One region of the Kitasatospora sp. NBC_01300 genome, then DNA from elsewhere that is predicted to be linked to it. Evidence: riboswitches for the same ligand, from Rfam matches in the RefSeq annotation. Region 1 holds a riboswitch; each other region holds the start of a gene.
The links. A riboswitch is a leader RNA that binds a small molecule or an ion and turns the genes downstream of it on or off. The one in region 1 is predicted to bind cobalamin.

Region 1 (2,838 bases):
ACGAAGGCGCTGGTGGCGGCCCAGGCGGGCTCGCCGGCGGTGGTCGGGGTCGGCGGGGTGGCGGTGAAGCCGGCGCCGGCGACGGCGCGCAGGCCGTCGACGGAGGCGTAGGGGGAGGGGGTGGTGTCGGTGGGCAGGTACTTGAAGCCGCCGCCGGGCTTGAACTGCTGGGCGATCAGGAAGTCGACGGGGCTCTTGCCGGTGCCGCTGGTGAAGTCGGCGCCCTGGGGGTTGACGCCGCAGGCGTTGAGGCCGGAGACGGCCCAGCCGTTGGAGTCGGTGTTGACGCCGAACATGGCGCTGAAGGCGCCGGAGGCCGTGAGCTTGCCCTTGAGGAAGTTCTTGGCGGCGACGATCGCCGGGTCGGTGGCGGGGACGCCCCCGGTGCAGAGCGAGGCCATGGCGGCGCCGGTCATGTCGATGTCGCTGCCCTGGGCGAGGGCGTTCGGGTCGCCCGCGGCCTTGCTGAAGTTCCAGCCGCCGTCGTTGTGCTGGTTGGCGCGCACCGCCGTGACGGAGGCGTCGAGCAGCGGCTGCGGGACGCGAGGACCGCCGGCCTGGGTCCTCGCACCCGCGAGGGCGAGGAGGCCGAAGACGGTGCCGTTGAAGTTGGCGGAGGGGCCGTAGTAGCCGGGTTCGGCGGTCTGCCAGTAGGCGGCGAGGTCGGCGACGAGGTTGCGGCCCGGGCCGACCCGGGCGGGGTCGATGCCGGCGGCGTAGGCGTTGAGGATGCCGCGCTCGTAGTCCGTGACGACCGGCGAGGCGCTCGGCCAGCCCGGGGCGGCGAGTTGGCCGCGGTACACCAGGCGGGCGTTCTTGGTGGGGTCGCCGCCGGGGGTGACGTCCGTGGCGGCCGTGCCGGCGGCCGCGAGTGCGCTGAACGCCCACTCGTTGGAGAGCCCGCCACCGGTGACGTAGCTGCCGTCGGCGGCCTGGAGCGACTTCAGGTAGGTGACGCCGGTGCTCTTCGAGGTGGCTATCTGGGTCGGGCTGGCCGTCGCGTGGGCGGGGACGGCGGAGAGCAGGAGCGCGCCGGCCGTCAGGGCGACGGTGGCGGCGGAGGCGGCGCGGGCAGGGGTGGTCCGCGAGGGGGTGGTCCGCGAGGGGGCGAGGAGGGACACGGGACAGGCTCCTTGGGGTGGCGGGCGCCGACCCTGCCCCGGAGCTCCGGCGTCCGTTGGAGGGCGCGCGACTGCCGGAGCGGTCGCCGCCCGGATCGCGTGGGCCGGCTTTCGCCATGGTGCGTGGCCGGGTGGGCATTCGGGCTCAGGGCGGCGCGATCGCCACCCCACACCGCTGCGCGTCAGCCCCGGATTCGCACCGGGTTCCCCCGCTCGGCCACCGCGGACGCTACCGCACGGCGCACCGGCCCACGAGGTGACGTAATCGATATGACGCCCCGTTGACTCCCGTTCGAACGGCGTGGTCTGATGAACCGATTTTTTGCCCTCGGCATTCAGGGGAAGCCGGTCCAACTCCGGCGCTGACCCGCAACCGTGGACCCACCTGTGGTGGGTGAGCCGGAATGCCTGGATCGGGGGCCTGTTCACAGAGCACTTGCGTCGTCGCGGACTACGACGCGGTCCGGACGGCCCCTGCCCAGGGGGCCGTCGGCTGCGCCGTTGCGTCCTGCGTCGACCGACCAGGGAGTCGTCGTGAGGGTCAGCAGCAGTCGCACACGTCACAGGAACCGGGACCTCGCCTCCTTGGTGGTCGCCGGTGCTGTCGCGGTCGCCGCCTGCGGAAGCGTCCTGTTCGGGCGCCCCGGCACCGCGGCCGCCGACCCGATCGAGCAGTGCACGGCGACGTCGGGCGCGATCGTCGCCGTCGACTTCACCCACTGGGGCGGCGGCGTCGTCCGGGGCTGCGACGCCCACCCCACGACCGGGATGAACCTGCTGCACGCCGCCGGCTTCACCACCACCGGAACCGAGCACGACGGACCCGCCTTCATCTGCCGCCTCGGAACCGGGACCTTCAACAGCGGTACCCAGTACCCGACGCCGGCCGAGGAACCCTGCGTCAACACCCCGCAGGCCACCGCGTACTGGTCGTACTGGATCGCCGAACCCGGCCAACAGGCCTGGTCCTACAGCCGGTTCGGCGCCGGGACGCAGAAGCCCAGACCCGGCGAGGTCGAGGCCTGGGTGTACGGCGGCACGGACATCGGCGGCACCAGCGGGGCACCGGGCTTCACTCCGGACTCCGTGAGGGCGAAGAGCGGCGGCTCGTCGGCTTCGCCGTCCGCCTCGCTGTCGCCCTCGGCGACCCCGAGCCCGACGTCGACCCCGACCCCGACCCCGACCGGGCCGTCCGCCACCGGTGACCCGGCGGCCGCCGCGGCCTGGCTGGCCCGTCAGCTCGTCGGCGGCGACCACATGGAGAACTGGGCCGTCGAGGGGCCGGACTACCCCCGGACCGCCCTCACCGCCATCGCCCTCGCCGCCGCCGGCACGCAGGACCCGGCGCTGCGCAGGACGGTCGCCTTCCTCGCCGCCCACACCGACGCCTTCCTGTATCCCGACGGTCCGGCCGGCCGACCCGATGCGAGGGCCGCCGCACTGCTGGCCCTCGTCGCCGAGAGCACCGGTGGCGATCCCCGGGCCTTCGGCGGCCGGGACCTGATCGTCGCGCTCACCGGCCACGTCTGCGCGGCGGCGGGGGAGAACGGCAAGTGCACCGCGGCCGGGGACTTCCTCGGCGCGGCCTCGCCGTGGGTCCAGTCCCTCGGCGTCATCGCCCTCCAGCGCGCCGGCGTCACGCCACCCGCCCCGACGCTCGCCCGCTTCACGGCGCTCCAGTGCGCCGACGGCGGGGTGGCCGGATCGATGATCGTCG
Region 2 (2,838 bases), on a different replicon from region 1:
GTCGGCCCACTGCGGGGCGGCCGTCGGGAAGTGGTCGATGTGCAGCTCGCCGCGGGCGGCGCGGGTCTCGCCGTAGGCCTCGTGGCGGCCCAGCTGCTCGGCCAGGTCGGCGGAGCGCTCGTACGCGGTGAGCATGATGCGCTCGGCGATGAGGGTGGACAGCCGCGCGGCCTCGGTGGAGTCGAAGTCGATCCGCAGCTTGAAGAAGACGTCCTGGAGGCCCATCACGCCGAGGCCGACCGGGCGCCAGCGGGAGTTGGAGGTGCCGGCCTCGGTGGTCGGGTAGAAGTTGATGTCCACCACGCGGTCGAGGAACGTCACGGCGGTGCGGACGGTGGCGTCGAGGCGCTCCCAGTCCATGGCGCCGAGCAGGTCGTCGACGGAGGCCCCCGGGGCGACGTGGGCGCCGAGGTTGACCGAGCCGAGGTTGCAGACGGCGGTCTCGGAGTCGTCCGTGACCTCGAGGATCTCGGTGCACAGGTTCGAGGAGTGCACCGTGCGGCCGGGGAGCGCGGTCTGGTTGGCGGCGCGGTTGGAGGCGTCCTTGAAGGTCATCCAGCCGTTGCCGGTCTGCGCCAGGGTGCGCATCATCCGGGCGTACAGGGTCTGCGCGGGGATGGTGCGCACGGCCTTGCCGGCCAGCTCGGCCTTGCGGTAGGCCTCGTCGAAGTCGGAGCCCCACAGGTCGACGAGCTCGGGCACGTCGGCGGGGGAGAACAGCGACCAGTCCTCGTTGGCGTTGACCCGGCGCATGAACTCGTCCGGGATCCAGTGCGCCAGGTTGAGGTTGTGGGTGCGCCGCGCCTCCTCGCCGGTGTTGTCGCGGAGCTCCAGGAACTCCTCGATGTCGGCGTGCCAGGTCTCCAGGTAGACGCAGGCCGCGCCCTTGCGGCGGCCGCCCTGGTTGACGGCGGCGACCGAGGAGTCGAGGGTGCGCAGGAACGGGACGATGCCGTTGGACTTGCCGTTGGTGCCGCGGATCAGGCTGCCGCGCGAGCGGATGCGCGAGTAGGACAGGCCGATGCCGCCGGCGTGCTTGGACAGCCGGGCGATCTGCGCGTAGCGGTTGTAGATCGAGTCCAGGTTGTCCAGCGGGGAGTCGAGCAGGTAGCAGCTCGACATCTGCGGGTGCCGGGTGCCGGAGTTGAACAGGGTCGGCGAGGAGGTCAGGTACTCCAGCCGGCTCATCAGGCCGTACAGCTCGGCGACCTCGCGCACCGACTGCTCGCTGTCGCCGACCGCCAGGCCGCAGGCGACGCGGAGCAGGAAGTGCTGCGGGGTCTCGATGACCTTGCGGGTGATCGGGTGGCGCAGCAGGTAGCGGGACTGCACGGTGCGCAGGCCGAAGTACTCGAAGCGGTCGTCGCCGTGGGCGTCGATCAGCGCGTCCAGGGCGGCGGCGTGCTTGGCGACGAAGGCGGCGGTGGTGTCGCCGATCAGGCCCTCGGCGTGGCCGACGGCGATCGAGGCGGCGAAGGAGCGCGAGCCCTGGCTGTTCGCCTCGTCGACGATCTCCAGGGCGAGCAGCCGGGCGGCGAGCTTCGAGTACTGGGGGTCCTCGGCGATCATCGACGCGGCGGCGTCCACGGCCAGCCCGCGCAGCTCGGCGAAGTCCGAGCCGGCGTGGCGGCCGCGCAGCGCGGCGGCGGCGACATGGCCGGGGTCCACCTGGGGGAGATCGACGCTGCGGTCGGTGAGCAGCCGAAGGAGCGCGCCACCGGGGTCGGAGACCGTCGGGTCGGTGGGGGCGGGGCCGGTGCCCTGGGCGGGCAGGGTGGCTGAGGCAGCGGTGGTCAAGGCGCTCTCTCCTGGCGGCGATCGGCGGTGGTGCTCGGGGGGTACCGGGCCGTTCGGGGCAGGGGAGCACGGCACGTACGCAGGAAGCGTCGCGCGACAGTGGCGTCCCCGGCCCGCCCGCGAGGCCCGGAAGGTAGTTCTCGTGCTGGCGCGGCCTCTGCGGGAGGGCCCGTGCGCACACCGTCGGCAGGTACTCGGACTCGCGGTGCGGCTGCTGGAGCCGCCCGCTCACCGCTGCGGGGCAGTCCCGGATTCGCACCGGGTTCCCCTGCATCGACAGCAGGATTGAGCATACATCTAGTGGTGTCTCTCTGATGCGACCCCACATGTAGTACGGCGCGGTGTGTCGGAGCGATAACCGGGGGTGCCGGGAGGAGGCGGGTCGGGGCCTTGGGGCGCCTCGGATCCGGGCTCCCGGCGCCCCGATTCCGAGCCCCTGGCGCCCTGATTCCGGGCCCCGTCGTCCTGGTTTCGATACGGAACGGTCACCGGGCGGACCGGTTGCCGGGGGCATGCCCTACGATCTGGGCGCATGAGCGGGCGAAGCGCCGAGGGGCGCGTTTCGCGAAGCGATCATCGAGCGAAGCGAGGGGGCGCGTGAGCGACGGAACTGGCGCACCCGGGCAGGGTCCGCAGGGAACGCCTCCCACCGGGCCGGGGGGCGCGCACGGTCAGCAGCCGCCGGTGGTGCCCGGCCCGGTGTTGCCGCCGAGCGGGGGCTTCGGGCCGCCGCCGGCCTCGTACGGGCCTCCGGTGCCGCCCGCGCCGCCGGTGGCGCCGCCCGGTCCGCCCGGTCCGCCCGGTCCGCCGGGGCAGCCTCCGCTGCCGCAGCCGGGGCAGCAGTGGCAGCCGAACCCCCAGGCGTACCCCCAGCAGCACCCGCAGGCACACTCCCAGCCGCATCCCCAGCAGCACCCGCAGTCGTACCCGCAGCCCCAGGCGCCGCAGCGCTCCGAGCCGAACTGGGAGGCGCTGGCGGACCGCAACGCGGCGGACGGCAAGCGCCGCCGCCGGCTGCGGGCCCTCGGCGTGGCGGTCGGG
Region 3 (2,838 bases), on a different replicon from region 1:
CGTCTGGAGGGCCATGGTGGCGCCGAGGGACCAGCCGTACAGGATGACCCGGCCGGCGCCGCTGTCGAGGGCGAGCCGGACCGCCGACTCGACGTCGCGCCACTCGGTCTCGCCGAAGTGGCCGAGCCCGTCCGGCGAGGCGGGGGCGCCCTGGTCGCCCCGGTAGGTGACGACGAGGGCCGGCAGGGCGAGGCGGTCGAGGACGGGGAGGACCGGGAGGGTCTGCTGCCGGTCGGCGCCGGGGCCGTGGACGAGGATCACCCAGGTGCCGCGTTTGCCGGCGAGGCGCCAGGCGGGGAGGGCGCCGAGTTCGCCGTCGGCGGCGGTGTCGGTGAAGGGGAGGCCGAGCGCCTCGGTGGGGTCGCCGAGGTGGACGCGGGGGGTGAAGCGGACCTCGGTGCCGGGGGTGAGGGTGCCCCGGTCGGCGCGGACGAGGCGGCGGGTGACGCCGTGCTCGTCGCTGTGCAGGACGTCCTCGACGACGGCGTGGCCGTGGTCGTCCCATTCCACGGCCCAGCGGCCGGGGCGCAGGCTCTCGGGGCGGCGGTTGAAGGTGATCCGGCCCGCGGCCAGGCTCCGCACCAGGACGGGGCCGGACTCCCGGGCGGCGCTCGCCGGGTGGACCAGCCGTTCGGAGGCCCGACGGCCGATCACCAGGACGGCGGCCCCGGCGCCGACGACGGCGGCCGCCACGACGGCCGCGGTTCCCCAACGCATATCGCTCCCCGCTCTGCTGGTCTTGGACCGGACGGTGTCCGGGCGGTGTTCGGACGGTGTTCGGGCACCAGTTCACCGGGGGGCCGCGCGGGCGGCCACCGGGCTGGGCCGTCCGGGGCACGGCGGGGCGCCGGGCGGGGCGGGCGACAGGCGGGCGGTCCTCTGGCGGGGTGGGCGGATCGGAGGTGGCGACGGGGCTCCGAGGTGTGACCAACCCCTCCGTGACCTCGGTTGACTCCCGGTTCGGCCGCGTGATGGGATCCTGGGGCCAAACGGAGGCATGCAGAGGAAGCCGGTGCGAGTCCGGCGCGGTCCCGCCACTGTCACCGGGGAGCACGCTCGGAACATCGCCACGGCGGGCCGTCAGAAGCCGCTGGAAGGCCCGGGGGTGCGTCCGACCCGGAAGCCAGGAGACTCTCGCCCCCGGTACGTCGATCCAGGGCGCGGACCCTGAGTGAGGACACGCACGCGATGCAGGCTGCCCCGCCCCGCCGGACCCCACGCGGCCTTCCGCCGAACCCGCCGTGCGCCCGCTGACCCGCGCCGCCGCGTTCGCGCTCGGCGCCGTCGCGGGCTTCGCCGCGGACGCCCGCTTCGCCGACCCCCGGCGCGGCCACCCGGTGGCCGTCTTCGGCAGTGCGGCGACCCGGCTGGAGCGGCGGGTGTGGCAGGACGACCGGGTGGCCGGCGCCGGGTACACGGCACTGTGCGTGGGCGCGGTCGCGGCCGGCGCGGTGGCCCTGGACCGTACGGTGGGCCGGCGTCCGCTGGGCCGGGCCGCACTGGCGGCCGCCGCGACCTGGACGGTGCTGGGCGGCACCTCGCTGACCCGGGAGGCGCGCACCATCGGCCGGTCGCTGGCCACCGGCGACCTGACGGCCGCGCGGGAGCGGCTGCCGCACCTGTGCGGGCGGGACCCGAGCGCGCTGGACGGGCCTCAGATCGCCCGCGCGGTGGTCGAGTCGGTGGCCGAGAACACGGCGGACGCCGTGGTGAACGCGCTGGTCTGGGGCACCCTGGCGGGCACCCCGGGGCTGCTGGCGTTCCGCGCGGTGAACACGCTGGACGCGATGGTCGGCCACCGCTCGCCGCGGTACGCCCGGTTCGGCTGGGCCTCGGCCCGGCTGGACGACGTGGCGGGCTGGCCGGGCGCCCGACTGACGGCACTGCTCACGGTGGCCGCCGCGCCGCAGCCGAAAACGGCCTGGCGGGTCTGGCGGCGGGACGGTTCGGCGCACCCGAGCCCGAACGCGGGCCAGGCGGAGGCGGCCTTCGCGGGCGCGGTGGGCGTCCGGCTGGGCGGAACCCTCCAGTACGGGGAGCGGGTGGAGCACCGGCCGGTGCTCGGCGCGGAGTTGCGGCCGGTGACGGTGGACGACATCGAGCGGGCCTGCGTGCTCTCCCGGCGGGTGGGCGCGCTGGCCCTGGGTACGACGGTCGCGGGGCACGTCGCGCTGCGCTTGCTGACGACACGGTGGAGGGGAAGGGCATGAGCAACGCACTGCTGGTCGCCGGGACGACCTCGGACGCGGGCAAGAGCGTGGTGACCGCGGGCATCTGCCGCTGGCTGGCCCGGCAGGGGGTGCGGGTCGCGCCGTTCAAGGCACAGAACATGTCGCTGAACTCCTTCGTCACCGCCGACGGCGCCGAGATCGGCCGGGCGCAGGCGATGCAGGCGCAGGCGGCCCGGGTGGAGCCGGAGGCGGCGATGAACCCGGTGCTGCTGAAGCCGGGCGCGGACGGCCGCAGCCAGGTGGTGCTGCTGGGCCGGCCGGTCGCCGAGGTCGGCGCGCTGGACTACCGCGAGCGCAAGCCCGTCCTGCTGGAACGGTCGCTGGAGTGCCTGGCGGACCTGCGCCGCCGCTACGAGGTGGTGGTCTGCGAGGGCGCCGGCTCGCCCGCCGAGATCAACCTGCGGGACCGGGACATCGCCAACATGGGCCTGGCCACGGCCGCCGGGCTGCCGGTGGTGGTGGTCGGGGACATCGACCGCGGCGGCGTCTTCGCGGCGATGTACGGGACGCTGGCGCTGCTGTCGGCGGAGGACCAGCGGCACGTGGCCGGCTGGTTCGTCAACAAGTTCCGCGGCGACGCGCGGCTGCTGGCGCCCGGCCTGGACAT
Region 4 (2,838 bases), on a different replicon from region 1:
GGTGCCCAGCAGCAGCCGCTCCAGCCGCCGCCCCGGCGCCAGCCAGGCCGGGCGCGGGCGCAGCCGCAGCAGCACCCGGCCGAGCACCAGCTCGTCCGGGACCGGGCCGTAGCTGCGGCTGTCGCTGTCCACCGGCCGGTTGTCGGACAGCAGCCACCAGCCCCTCGGACGCCGCTCGGCGGCCCGCTTCACCACCAGCAGGTCCTGCTGGAAGGGGTGCCGGAAGAGCACCACCGCGCCGGGCCGGATCGGCGCGCCGTAGCGCACCAGCAGCTGGTCGCCCTCGCGCAGGGTCGGGACCATCGACGGGCCCGCCACGTCGACCAGCCCGAACGGCACCGCGCCGCCGCCCCGCCCCCGGGGTTCCGTGCCCATCGGCTCCGCGCCCGCCGGTTCCGTGCTCCGCGCCACGACTCCTCCTCCCGGACCGCCCGGTCCCAGTCTGCCGTACGGACCGTCACCCCGTTCGATCCGTTCGATGTCCGGATTACCCCGGTTCCGGGTCCGCCTTTTGCCCTAGGCCCACCGCCCGATCGCGAAACCCCGGGTGCGGAAGGGTAATCTCGGGCGCGGGAAGACGATCTAAGGAAGGACTCCCATGTTCTCTCGTCTGTTTGCACCGCGCGCCACCGCCCACGCCCACTGTGACCTGCCCTGCGGCGTGTACGACCCGGCGCAGGCCCGGATCGAGGCCGAGTCGGTCAAGGGCACCCAGGAGAAGTACCAGGCCAACGAGGACCCGGCTTTCCGCACCCGCGCCCTGATCATCAAGGAGCAGCGTGCCGAGGCCGTCAAGCACCACATCTCGGTGCTGTGGAGCGACTACTTCAAGGCCCCGCACTTCGAGAAGTACCCGCAGCTGCACCAGCTGATCAACGACACCCTGAAGGCCGCCTCGGCCGCCAAGGCGTCCACCGACCCCGCCACCGGCCAGGCCCTGCTGGACCTGATCGCCGAGGTCGACAAGATCTTCTGGGAGACCAAGCAGGCCTGAGCCTGACGCGTCGCCACCCGACCGCCCCCGTCCGCGAGCCCGGACGGGGGCGGTCGTGCGTCCACGCCCCATCCGGGCCCGGTAAGGGTTGCCTAGCCTTTACGACTGTTATGCTGCCAGGGCGTCCGAGGGGGAAGTCCGGTGCGAATCCGGCGCTGACCCGCAACGGTGAGCGCGGCCCTGGTGGCCGCGCCAGCCCGATCGCCCCCGGCCGCTGAACTCCCGACAACTCGCCGTGGACTGCGAGGGGATGGCGCCCGGACCCGCCCCCGACCGGTGCCTCCCCCGCGCACCCGCGGCCCGAGGCAAGGCGCACCGTGAGCAGCACCGCAGCCGCGGGCAGTGGCGCAACGAGCCCGCCCGCCCGCCGAATACCCGCCCTCCCGCTCGCCGTCGGCCTGGCCGCCGCCCTGCTGCTCTCGCTGCTCTGCGGCGTGGCACTGGGCGCCTCCGGGATCGGCCTGCCCCGCGCCCTGCGGCTGCTGGCCGCCGGGCTGACGGGCGGACGGCTGGAGGCGGAGGAGGCCGCCGCCTACGCGATCGTCTGGGAGATCCGGCTGCCGCGCGCCGTACTGGCCGCCGTGGTCGGCGCCGGGCTGGCCGCCACCGGGGTCGCCGTCCAGGCCCTGGTGCGCAACGCGCTGGCCGACCCGTTCGTGCTCGGCATCTCCTCCGGCGCGGCCGTCGGCGCCAACGCCGTGCTGCTGCTCGGCGCCTTCGCCTCGCTCGGGGTGTGGGCGATCTCGGCCTCCGCGTTCGGCTCCGCGCTGGTCGCCATGGTGCTGGTCTACCTCGCGGCGCGCACGGCCTACGGGCTCACCCCGCTGCGGCTGGTGCTCACCGGCACCGCGCTCTCCTACGGCTTCTCCGCCGTCACCGCGCTGATGGTCTTCGCGGCCGCCCGCGGCGAGGCCGCCCGGGACGCCATGATGTGGCTGCTCGGCAGCCTCGGCGGCGCCACCTGGGGCTCGGTGCCGATCGCCGCCGCCACCGTGCTGGCCGGCCTGGCGTACCTGGCCTGCTCCGCCGGCCGGCTGGACGCGCTCGCGATGGGCGACGAGACGGCCGCCTCGCTGGGCGTGGACCCGGATCGGCTGCGCCGCGAGCTGTTCGTGGTGACCGCCGCCGTCACCGGCACGGTGGTGGCCGTCAGCGGGGCGATCGGCTTCGTCGGGCTGATGGTGCCGCACCTGGCCCGGATGCTGGTCGGCGCCGGGCACCGCCGGGTGCTGCTGGTCGCGCCGCTCGCCGGGGCGCTGCTGCTGGTCTGGGTGGACATCGTCTCGCGCACCCTGCTGGCGCCCGCCGAACTGCCGGTCGGGGTGGTCACCGCGGTGCTCGGGGTGCCCTGTTTCCTGCTGCTGATGCGCCGTCGCGGCTATTCCTTCGGAGGCCGCTGATGGATCTCGCCCTGGACTCCGTCTCGGTCGAGCTGGCCGGCGCCCGGCTGGTCCACGACGTCACCCTGGACGCCGCCGCCGGGCAGGTGGTCGGGCTGGTCGGGCCGAACGGCAGCGGCAAGTCGACGCTGCTGCGCTGCGTCTACCGGGCGCTGCGGCCGGCCGCCGGGGCCGTCCGGCTGGACGGCGCGGACCTGCACGCGCTGACCACGCGCGAGGCCGCCCGGCGGGTGGCCGCACTCCCCCAGGAGCACTCCGCCGAGTTCGACTTCACGGTGGCCGAGGTGGTCGCCATGGGCCGGCTGCCGCACCGGCGCGGGCTGGGCGGCCCGGGCGCGGACGACCACGCGCGCTGCACCGAGGCGCTGCGCAGGGCCGGCGCCGAGCAGTTGGCCGGGCGGGGCTTCCTGAGCCTGTCCGGCGGCGAGAAGCAGCGGGTGCTGA

Region 2: it holds a riboswitch for cobalamin, as region 1 does, so the genes downstream of both, OG556_RS12920 (ribonucleoside-diphosphate reductase subunit alpha) here and OG556_RS36760 (prenyltransferase/squalene oxidase repeat-containing protein) in region 1, are expected to answer to the same signal.
Region 3: it holds a riboswitch for cobalamin, as region 1 does, so the genes downstream of both, OG556_RS24780 (cobalamin biosynthesis protein) here and OG556_RS36760 (prenyltransferase/squalene oxidase repeat-containing protein) in region 1, are expected to answer to the same signal.
Region 4: it holds a riboswitch for cobalamin, as region 1 does, so the genes downstream of both, OG556_RS12780 (FecCD family ABC transporter permease) here and OG556_RS36760 (prenyltransferase/squalene oxidase repeat-containing protein) in region 1, are expected to answer to the same signal.

What each region holds. Positions count from the first base shown of each region.
Region 1 is NZ_CP108409.1:709,850-712,687, reverse strand. It holds gene OG556_RS36765 (hypothetical protein) at 1-1,043, opposite strand, end outside; cobalamin riboswitch at 1,255-1,331, opposite strand; cobalamin riboswitch at 1,422-1,552, shown strand; gene OG556_RS36760 (prenyltransferase/squalene oxidase repeat-containing protein) at 1,656-2,838, shown strand, end outside.
Region 2 is NZ_CP108408.1:2,937,659-2,940,496, reverse strand. It holds gene OG556_RS12920 (ribonucleoside-diphosphate reductase subunit alpha) at 1-1,773, opposite strand, end outside; cobalamin riboswitch at 1,965-2,107, opposite strand; gene OG556_RS12915 (hypothetical protein) at 2,551-2,838, shown strand, end outside.
Region 3 is NZ_CP108408.1:5,578,044-5,580,881, reverse strand. It holds gene OG556_RS24785 (alpha/beta hydrolase family protein) at 1-717, opposite strand, end outside; cobalamin riboswitch at 1,002-1,134, shown strand; gene OG556_RS24780 (cobalamin biosynthesis protein) at 1,242-2,210, shown strand; gene OG556_RS24775 (cobyric acid synthase) at 2,207-2,838, shown strand, end outside.
Region 4 is NZ_CP108408.1:2,903,895-2,906,732, forward strand. It holds gene sodX (nickel-type superoxide dismutase maturation protease) at 1-375, opposite strand, end outside; gene sodN (superoxide dismutase, Ni) at 599-994, shown strand; cobalamin riboswitch at 1,083-1,222, shown strand; gene OG556_RS12780 (FecCD family ABC transporter permease) at 1,312-2,394, shown strand; gene OG556_RS12785 (ABC transporter ATP-binding protein) at 2,394-2,838, shown strand, end outside.